Regions from separate parts of the Paenibacillus sp. FW507-14B1B genome, predicted to be linked through region 1. Evidence: predicted binding sites of a transcription regulator. Region 1 holds the regulator's gene; each other region holds the start of a gene.
The links. Region 1 encodes LexA, which represses DNA repair genes until DNA is damaged. Its sites were predicted from a motif close to CGAACATATGTTCG; they were not measured.

Region 1 (3,251 bases):
AGCTCCTGCAGACGGCGGAATTCCGGCTGATCTCCAGCCGTAAAATTAGCCCACAACCCTTCAAAAGGATTAATACCAATCATTTTGGTAAATGCAAAGGTGTCATATGTTTCATACAAAGATCTAGCTTCACTTCGAACAGCAGCAAGCAGAGCAGAGGCATCGATTCCAGTGCTCTCTGCTGCAGCTTGACAGGTTGCTTCAAATGCTTCCTCTACACTTCTTTCATCCCACAATAATGTATCATCCAAATCAAATAGTACCGCAGATACCGACATCTTCTCCCCATCTCCCTTTACATATCTCTTAGATGAACCAGGTAACTATTACTCATGCTCTACAGGAATATTATTTACTTTAGCGAACTCCTCAAGTCTTTCTCCCATCGCTTTGGTATCATAACGATTAATAAGACGTGAGAATACCCAGTTTCCTCCGCGAGCTTTGTTCTCGATGACTACAGATCCTTGCAAAATCTTAATTTTTGAAATTTCGGATGCTGACAATTTACGTTCACGGTTAAATTTAAATGTAGAAAGCGTGCTACGTCCAACTTTCAAAAATGGTTTCCGCAAAAAAATCATCAATGCGAGAAGTAAGTATAAACTTACGCCAATCCAGTTCAAGACTGTATTACCTGCTTCAGCAGTTACTATGCCAAGTAGTCCATAAAGAACTGCTAATGCAACAAGAACGATAGGCAGCACAAATTTGCGCCCTTTAAATACATCCCCATCACTCGCTCCTGTTGTCGTGGTCCCCAACATGGATTGGCCTTGTTTCTTACGTTGTTTGTTAAGCTGAGACATATTCTTGCTGACTTTTCTTTCCCATGATCGAGACATAGGTCTCCTCCTCTTCGCTTACATCTATAATGAAAAGATTACTCGAGCAGACGCCCGGTCACGACTTAATGTTTAAGTCCAGATCCGTCTTTCTCTTCATCTACCCATTCGATCGAATCCAACTGCTGTCGGAAGTTTCTCCGAATATTATTAAGATAGACTTCACGAAGCTCGGAACGTTCTTTATGTTCCTCCTCCGTCAACCCTTCATTTTTGTGTTTTCTAGCCAGAACATTAATACGTTCTACCAATGCATCGATATCCATTCCTTCGCCCCCAATAAAAAATTCACTTTTAACTTTGACATGTGAAAAAGAGCTTGTCAAGGAAGCCTCTCCTTATCAAGCTCGTACATGCGCGCTCTTCTATTATTATACCATTATCTTTATAGATATTGAATCCAGCATTGTCCTATCAGTAGGTTCACCATAGAGGTAGAGAGAGTACATCTCCGGCTTGAATATCTGGTCCATTCAGCCCATTAATTTCTCGTATAGAGCTTATATATACTCTTGTGTCCATCTCTTTAGGCTTATGGGTTGCTGCAATCCCCCAGAGCGAGTCACCAGGCTGGACGATTACATTCTTCTCAGCTACTGGCTTGTCCAATCCTCCAGCAAATACGGAAATGGCTCCTGTCCATCCTGATACAAATATAAGAATAACTAATGTGAGCTTACCGATACGAGTCTTCATAAAATCTATGGTCCGATCCCAAAATGTAATCTCATTAAGTTCTTCTTGATATTGACCTTCATAAATACTGCGGTATGTAGTAAATCTCATTTATCATCATCTCCCAAACAAGTGTTCTCTTATGTTTTTAATATAACACGAACACTTGTTTGTTTCAATACTTTTGCGAACGGTTGTTCTTAATTATTTTAGAACTTATGTTTGTACGAACGGAAGTTCTATGATATAATTTTCCCAAACGTTACTAAAATGGGGTTGATACGGAATGTCGAAGATATCCAGCCGCCAACAGGCGATTTTGGAGTTTATCCGCAACGAAGTTCGGAGTAAAGGCTATCCGCCTTCCGTACGAGAAATCGGTGAAGCTGTTGGACTTGCTTCCAGTTCAACAGTGCATGGTCATCTTGACCGTTTGGAGAAGAAGGGCTTAATCCGCCGTGACCCTACAAAACCGAGAGCTATTGAGTTGCTTGGTCAAGAAGAATCGGAGAATAGTAATCTATTTACCCACACGATCTCTAGAGTTCCTGTAGTTGGTAAAGTTACTGCCGGGGTTCCGATCACTGCAACAGAGAATATTGAAGACTACTTTCCACTACCACAGCATTTTGTTGGTGACAACAAGGTGTTCATGCTTACTGTTATGGGTGACAGTATGGTCGAAGCTGGGATTCATAATGGAGATTATGTAATCGTCCGTCAACAACAAACCGCCGACAATGGTGATATTGTTGTTGCTATGACTGAGGAAGATGAAGCCACTGTGAAAACTTTTTATAAAGAGAAAGACCATATTCGTCTTCAGCCGGAGAATCCAACTTATGAGCCGTTACGCTTAAACCATGTTACGATTCTCGGCAAAGTTGTAGGTGTCTTTAGAGATATTCATTAAAGAGCTGAATAAGTACTTGAACATGAAAAGCTACCGCATTGTCTTTGTACAAGCGGTAGCTTTTTTCTGCATCTTGTGCTAATAAGAATAGCAGACCCAAGCAACTTGCCTGGGTCTGCTATTCTTATCTACGAAACTTAACGACGATGATGTTTACAGACAACAACTACTTTTTCACCAGGTTTCAGGACAATAACCTTTACTCTTCTACTTCTTCTTCCTATCATAGGATCACCTCCCGTTCATTCATAAATCTATTCTATTCAAACAGTGACTTCATAGTGTAGGTAATGAGGAGCCGATATTAGTCCTTTTTTAGAAGAATGATAGAAACATGATGTGAAAAACGCTCATATTTCTAAGAAAATCGAAAACGACAGCATTGAAAAATATGAAGCCTATACAAACTTTGGGGGTAATATGGGGGCAAAGACCTCAAATTAACCATTCCCCTCATAGTGCCCCCCAAAATAAAAACCCCTGGCGCTTAGAGCGCCAAGGGCTGAAGGTATTAGTACAAAGTCATGTATTGATCGCGTTCCCATTGGTGAACTTGTGTTCTATACATATCCCACTCAATTTCTTTCAACTCATAGAAGTGTGCCAAGGCATGGTCACCCAAAGCATCACAGATCACTTCACTGCGAAGCAGCTCGTTCAGTGCTTCCTTCAGGTTAGCTGGAAGGCTTGGAATACCTTCTTCAATGCGCTCTTCTTCCGTCATCACATAGATGTTACGGTCGATTGGAGCAGGCAATGGAAGCTTGCGCTTAATACCATCAAGACCTGCTTTAAGCATTACAGCCAAAGCCAAGTAA
Region 2 (3,251 bases), on a different contig from region 1:
CTAGAAGACGGAAAGATCACATTTGGGGACTAGCTGGTAGGAATAAATTCTTAATTCTCTTTTTTTATGTAACCAAGCCTAAAATCTTAACAACTTCTTTTCGGACCCGTTTTTTTGTCTTATAATGAAAGGGTAGGAAAGAGAGAGGAGGCAACACAATGGGGAAAGAACCGGTAACCGAGCCGTTTTTGATTGAGAAATTAAATGGTGCGAAGGTACACTTTGAACGTGCTTTGGATTGTAAACATACGGAGTTTGATGATCTTTATCCCTATATGATTGAACATCCTCAGTTCTTCTGGTATAAGCGCTATGTTGCTTGGTCTGAACTACTAACGATCGCTGGATTGTGCGAGGAGCTCTCTTATGATTGGAGACAACAATTCACAACGCAGCAGGTGGATTATGTTGAGAAACGAGTCATGTCGTCAACTGTACTTGATTTCTGGTTTGAGAAGAATGATAGCATCGAGCCTGCACAGCGCTAGTCGTTAAACAAGAGAGTAACATTTTGTCAGAGTGTTCATGTTAAACCATATCACACTCAAGAGACCTAAATGATTCTATTTAGGTCTCTTTTTGAAATTGGGGAACAATCGTTTTAGCGAAATTGTCGTTTCGTATATTAACACCTCGCCTGACAATAACGACATTGTACGAAAGGAGCATGTAATCATGATAAGTGATGAACGGTTGAATGAACTGCGTTTATCGGGGGATCGTGTTCGTGTGGTTCGGGATGATCTGGAAAGTAATGATGTGACAGGTATCGTTGTTGCTTGGGATCCTGAGCATGTCATTATCCGTAGACGTAACCGTCGTGTTGTGAAGCTTGATCGAAGATACAGCTACCAGCTGTATGAAGAACCTCGGACAAGCCCGTTGGCATAAGAAGACAGAGGCATAGATCTAGACCAGGCAGGACACCTTAATCGGGAAACCAGACTAATGAGTGAGGTGTCCTGCACGATGGATTTATCAAGTGATAAAATTAGTACGTACAAAAATGAGATATTGCATCTCAAAGAAGCAATGCCACAGATGGCAGAAGCGTATCATCAGTTTACAGGAGTCTGCTTTCAAGGCGGCGAGCTCGATGAAAAGACGAAGCAGCTTATAGCGCTCGGTATTGGCTTGTTCGCCAATAATGAATTGTGCACATATTATCATATGGAAGAAGCGCGATCGAAGGGTGCTACAGATGCTCAGATTATGGAAGCTGTAGCTGTTGCTTCAGCCGCCAGTGCTGGGCATGCATTAGCCCAAGGAATAATGCGTGTTCAGCCTAACTTACAATAGATGCAGAACAAGCCAAACATATCAACCGTCTCTGGTTACCGGCTGTAAGCTGGTGAGGAGACGGTTGTTTGGTTATTCTTCGTTATATAAGAGCATTAAGGTAATTCACTGACTTAAGCTAAGATGTGAATGCTCTGGAGAAGAGAGCGAGGTAGCTTCGGTATTTATGGGTGTCAGCCCAAGATAAGCACGCATGCGGCACATCATTTCCTCGCGGAAGGAAGGCCATAATAGTTCCATACTTCCCACATATCCACGACAGGCATACCGAGCCTCAATTCCATTCACCCCTCGCTGAATGTTGTATACTTTGATCGTGCGCTTCATAAATTCTTGTTTCACTTCACGGAGTAAAATAGCTGCTCTCTTGGCACCATTACCTACAATCTCAACGTATAGCTGTGGGGTCTTAAACACACCGCTTTCCTGAATGATTCGGCAGTCTCGTTCAAAGACTTTATGGATGAATATGAGGAGCAAATAGCTTTTGATTAGGGCGCGTTCTTCTGAAGTAATTCCCGTCATTGCCATACATGCTCACCGCCTTTATTTAGAAGTTGAGTACATAATACGAACTTACGTTCTTATTTTAACCTGATTTCGATTCTTTAATCAAGAACTAAAAAAATGTTGACTCCATTTATTTAGCGTGATATGATATATCTTGTCGCCGCAACGAGTACTTGATGCAGTGATTAACAATACGCGGTCGTGGCGGAATTGGCAGACGCGCACGGTTCAGGTCCGTGTGGGCTAACCCCCGTGGAGGTTCGAGTCCTCTCGACCGCATTATGAAGAAGACGTTTCCCTCTGGGAGACGTCTTCTTTTCGTATGCTTAACTACATATTTGTTGCCGCTTTCTCAAACACTATAGAACAGGATCTATCGTGAAGGGAGAATTCCATGCGAAATGTGAAGCAATACTTAACCGTGGTATGTACTGCAATATTGATGCTGTCGTTGACTGGTGTATTTCCTCAAGAAGTTGAGGCTAATGAGGTGGATAAGCCTAAGCTTGCCATTATTATTGATGATTTTGGTAATGGGCAAAAGGGAACGGATCAGATGCTGAGTCTGCCGATCAAAATCACAGTTGCAGTCATGCCATTCTTACCGACGAGTAAAAGTGACGCTGAACAAGCTCATAAGATGGGGCATGATGTGATTATCCATATGCCAATGGAACCAAAACAAGGCAAAGCAGACTGGCTCGGGCCTGGTGCCATTACAAGTGAAATGACGGATGAAGAAGTTCGTAAACGCATGGAAGAGGCTATAGCTCAGGTTCCTCATGCGGTAGGAGTAAATAATCATATGGGTTCCAAAATCACGGGCGATGAGCGGATTATGTCCATTGTACTTGATGTGTGCAAGGAGCACGGCCTGTTCTTTATTGATAGCAAAACAAATTATCATTCTGTTGCTGGCCGAGTGGCTGCCGAGAAAGGGCTGCCGAATATCGGGAATGACATTTTTTTGGATGATGTGCACACCGTCCAGCATGTTACGAAACAGCTGAACAGTGCAGCGAAGCACGCACAGACACATAAGTCTTGCATTACTATAGGGCATGTTGGGGTATTTGGTGAACGGACAGCGACTGGCATTCAGGGATTGATCCCTGAGCTTCAAAAGAAGGTGCAGTTCGTAGGGATTCAAGAATTGGTACAGGAGAGATCTGGCTGGACTCCGAATCCTCTACCATTGTTTTAGATTTAGACAGGAAAAGGGCGGCTTACTCGATTGGAGTGAACACGCCCTTTTTTTGTATTATGATCCATGAATAAAAAACGACCCTATTAAAGGGCCGTTAAGTATTCGGCGATCCCGCTGGCTATGGCATTTGCAATTTTTTTCTGTCCGTCCTTACTCGTGAGCATCTCACGGTCCTCCGCATTACTGATAAATCCGGTCTCCACAATAACGGCCGGAACTTCAATACGATTCAACA
Region 3 (3,251 bases), on a different contig from region 1:
TCATTTAAAGCATCTACGATAAGTTCACTATCAATGCCCTTCTGTCGAAGCTCCTGCCGCACCCACATGCGTCCCTTCTTCTGCTTCGTAATCCGCTGTTCAGCCCATTGCTTAGCATAAAGCTCATCATCAACTAAACGTTCCTGCTGTAGACGCTCTATCGTCTTCTCGATCCCGTCAGCAGTCATTCCCTTCTGACTAAGACGCTGCGCGATCTCCTTCTCCGTTCGGGGCTTTCGTTCCAAGAAACGTAGTGCCTCCACATAAGCTTGCTGTCGTTCATCAGCAACAACAATCTCCTCTAGCTCTTCCTTCTGGAACACACTACCCTTCATCAATCGATATTTGATCATGATATCTTCATGAACGGACATGCTATATTGCCCAAATCTAATCAGGTAACAATGCTTAGGTTTTCGCATCATCTCAACGGAGGTGATCACTAAGTCCTGGTCATTCGGAAAAAGAGATATTCCTCTTGACTCCTCGTCTTCTATTGAAGACTGTTGATCATTGTGTATGTCCATAAAATCCCCTCCTGCTACACTCATTCTTACAATTATAACACTTTCCGATCAGATCTAGATTGTAAAGAAGACCGTTTGGTGTAATAACTAACACCAAACGGTCTATCAGATACCGCTAAATATACTATAAATTATTCAGCTTTAAACAGTTCTTGTTCTTCTTGTTCTTCCTTAAGCTTTTCACTTTCACTAGCCTCAGGTACATTAGTTGACAGATTGCTTGCCTCACGGATTTTCCGCTCGATAACATCAGCAATCTCCGGATGCTCCTTCAGGAATTGCTTAGCATTTTCACGGCCCTGACCCAAACGTTCACCTGTAAAGGAATACCACGCGCCACTCTTATCAACGATATCTAGTTCTGTACCGATATCAATCAGGCTGCCTTCTTTCGAAATGCCTTCTCCATACATAATATCGATTTCAGCTTGTTTAAAAGGAGGTGCTACCTTATTCTTGACGACTTTGACACGTGTACGGTTACCTACCACGTCATTCCCCATCTTGATGCTCTCAATACGACGAACATCCAAACGAACCGTTGAATAGAACTTCAACGCACGGCCACCCGGGGTTGTTTCTGGGTTACCAAACATTACACCAACCTTCTCACGAAGCTGGTTGATAAAGATAGCAATCGTCTTCGATTTGCTGATTGCCCCTGACAATTTACGAAGTGCTTGAGACATCAAACGAGCTTGTAGACCTACGTGAGAGTCACCCATGTCACCTTCGATCTCCGCTTTCGGAACAAGCGCTGCTACCGAGTCAATAACGATAATATCGACAGCACCACTGCGTACTAACGCTTCTGCAATCTCAAGAGCCTGTTCACCCGTATCTGGCTGAGACAGCAACAGCTCATCAATGTTAACACCTAGTTTGCTCGCGTAAGCAGGGTCTAGAGCATGCTCCGCATCGATAAATGCAGCTTGTCCACCCACTCTTTGAACTTCGGCCACAGCATGGAGTGCTACGGTAGTCTTACCGGAAGATTCAGGTCCATAGACTTCAATGATCCGGCCTTTCGGAAGACCGCCTGTTCCTAATGCTATATCCAATGCCAAAGATCCGCTCGGCACGATTTCGACTTGCATGTGAGTTGATTCACCCAACTTCATAATTGAACCTTTACCGAACTGTTTCTCTATCTGACGAAGCGCCATATCCAGCGCAGCACGACGATCTGACAATTCTTCCACAACCCTTCAATTGTTGATAGATTAATCATACCTTGTTTCGTTTCGTTTGCCAAGCATTTTTTCGAACATACATTCGTTTTTTTTACTGAAGCATTCCCTCCTTGTTTGAACCGCAGGTGCTCCAGAAACAGCAAAAACCGCGGCAACATCATTTGATATGCCACGGTTCTTCCGTATATCCATTATACTGAACAACAGACTTTGATTCAAGTCTATTGTTAATTTTTTACTGAAACTGAGTTGCTGTAAGTCTCAGCCACAAACGGTACAAGATCGCCTTAGTCGCACGTAGACGAACCATCTCTCTGTCACCTTTAAGGTGAAGCTCATGTACTTCTGTCTTCTTGCCACGCTCTGACAATCCGATATACACAAGTCCGACTGGTTTACGTTCTGCATAGCCTGGCCCAGCCACTCCTGTCACAGATAAACCGAAATCACTATCTGTCACCATCCGAATCTGTTCAGCAAGAACCTCCGCAACTTCAGGAGATACTGCACCTGGCGCATCCTCACCTTCTAGAAGCTGCTGTGGAACATTTATCAGCTTATGTTTAATCTGGTTCGTGTAGCAGACAATTCCTCCTAGTAGCATCGTCGCACTACCTGGAATTGAAGTGATATTCTCCATTACCAGACCACCTGTACAGCTTTCCGCAGCACTAATGGTCCAGCCTTGATCAGCCATCATATCAACGATAACTTTTTCAATGGGAACATCCTCGTTTGCATACATATGTTCTGGAACAATCCCCTTGATCTGTTCTTCGAGAGCAGTAAGCCGCTCCATGGCCTCACCTTCGCTGGAAGCCTTGGTGGAAATGCGAACCGTCACTTCGCCTTCTTTTGCATACAGAGCAATGGTGGGGTCGCTTTGCTCGCTGATTAGATCACTAAGCCGGTCATCCAGCGCAGACTCACCGATCCCCGCAAATTTAAGCATCTTGGAGTAGAGTGGCAACTCATCGGTGAGTACATGCTGCATTAACCAAGGCTTCGCCTGTTGTTCAAACATCGGCATCAGCTCTCTTGGAGGCCCCGGAAGTACAATATAATGAGTGCCATCATGAGTAATAGCATTCCCTACAGCAAGTCCTGTCTCATTCGGCAGGGGTGTTCCTCCATCTATTGACAAGGCCTGGCGTTTATTATTCTCTGTCATTTTCTTACCGCGATCCATAAAGAAGCGGTCTACATTGTCCATAGCCATTCTGTCAATATGAAGAGAAGTCCCGATAAATTCCGCTAATGCATCTTTCGTAATATCATCCTGTGTCGGTCCTAGACCCCCGGTCAAGATTATAATATCCGTCCGAGCACTGGAGATCGCAAGTGATTCCTTAATACGCTCCATGTTGTCACCAACGACGGTCTGATAATATACATCGATCCCCATACTTGCAAGTTGTCTGGACAAATATTGTGCATTTGTATTTACGATTTGACCGAGCAACAACTCGGTTCCGACCGCAATAATCTCTGCTTTCATTCCGCGTAAAACCTCCTGATCTATTCTCTTTAT

Region 2: AC3WJJ_RS11450 (YhjD family protein) is a predicted target of LexA. The motif match lies at 1,871-1,884, and genes of this name have one in related genera.
Region 3: recA (recombinase RecA) is a predicted target of LexA. The motif match lies at 1,792-1,805, and genes of this name have one in related genera.

What each region holds. Positions count from the first base shown of each region.
Region 1 covers NZ_JBYSWS010000001.1:742,589-745,839, forward strand. The annotation lists gene AC3WJJ_RS03275 (HAD family hydrolase) at 1-278, opposite strand, end outside; gene AC3WJJ_RS03280 (hypothetical protein) at 327-845, opposite strand; gene AC3WJJ_RS03285 (DUF896 domain-containing protein) at 911-1,111, opposite strand; gene AC3WJJ_RS03290 (LysM peptidoglycan-binding domain-containing protein) at 1,269-1,631, opposite strand; gene lexA (transcriptional repressor LexA) at 1,807-2,433, shown strand; gene glnA (type I glutamate--ammonia ligase) at 2,945-3,251, opposite strand, start outside.
Region 2 covers NZ_JBYSWS010000002.1:682,195-685,445, reverse strand. The annotation lists gene AC3WJJ_RS11470 (xanthine phosphoribosyltransferase) at 1-33, shown strand, start outside; gene AC3WJJ_RS11465 (hypothetical protein) at 159-488, shown strand; gene AC3WJJ_RS11460 (hypothetical protein) at 676-891, shown strand; gene AC3WJJ_RS11455 (carboxymuconolactone decarboxylase family protein) at 970-1,299, shown strand; gene AC3WJJ_RS11450 (YhjD family protein) at 1,405-1,830, opposite strand; tRNA gene AC3WJJ_RS11445 (tRNA-Leu) at 2,005-2,088, shown strand; gene AC3WJJ_RS11440 (divergent polysaccharide deacetylase family protein) at 2,252-3,013, shown strand; gene AC3WJJ_RS11435 (N-acetylmuramoyl-L-alanine amidase) at 3,100-3,251, opposite strand, start outside.
Region 3 covers NZ_JBYSWS010000002.1:288,226-291,476, forward strand. The annotation lists gene AC3WJJ_RS09450 (regulatory protein RecX) at 1-527, opposite strand, end outside; gene recA (recombinase RecA) at 659-1,720, opposite strand; gene AC3WJJ_RS09460 (competence/damage-inducible protein A) at 1,956-3,218, opposite strand.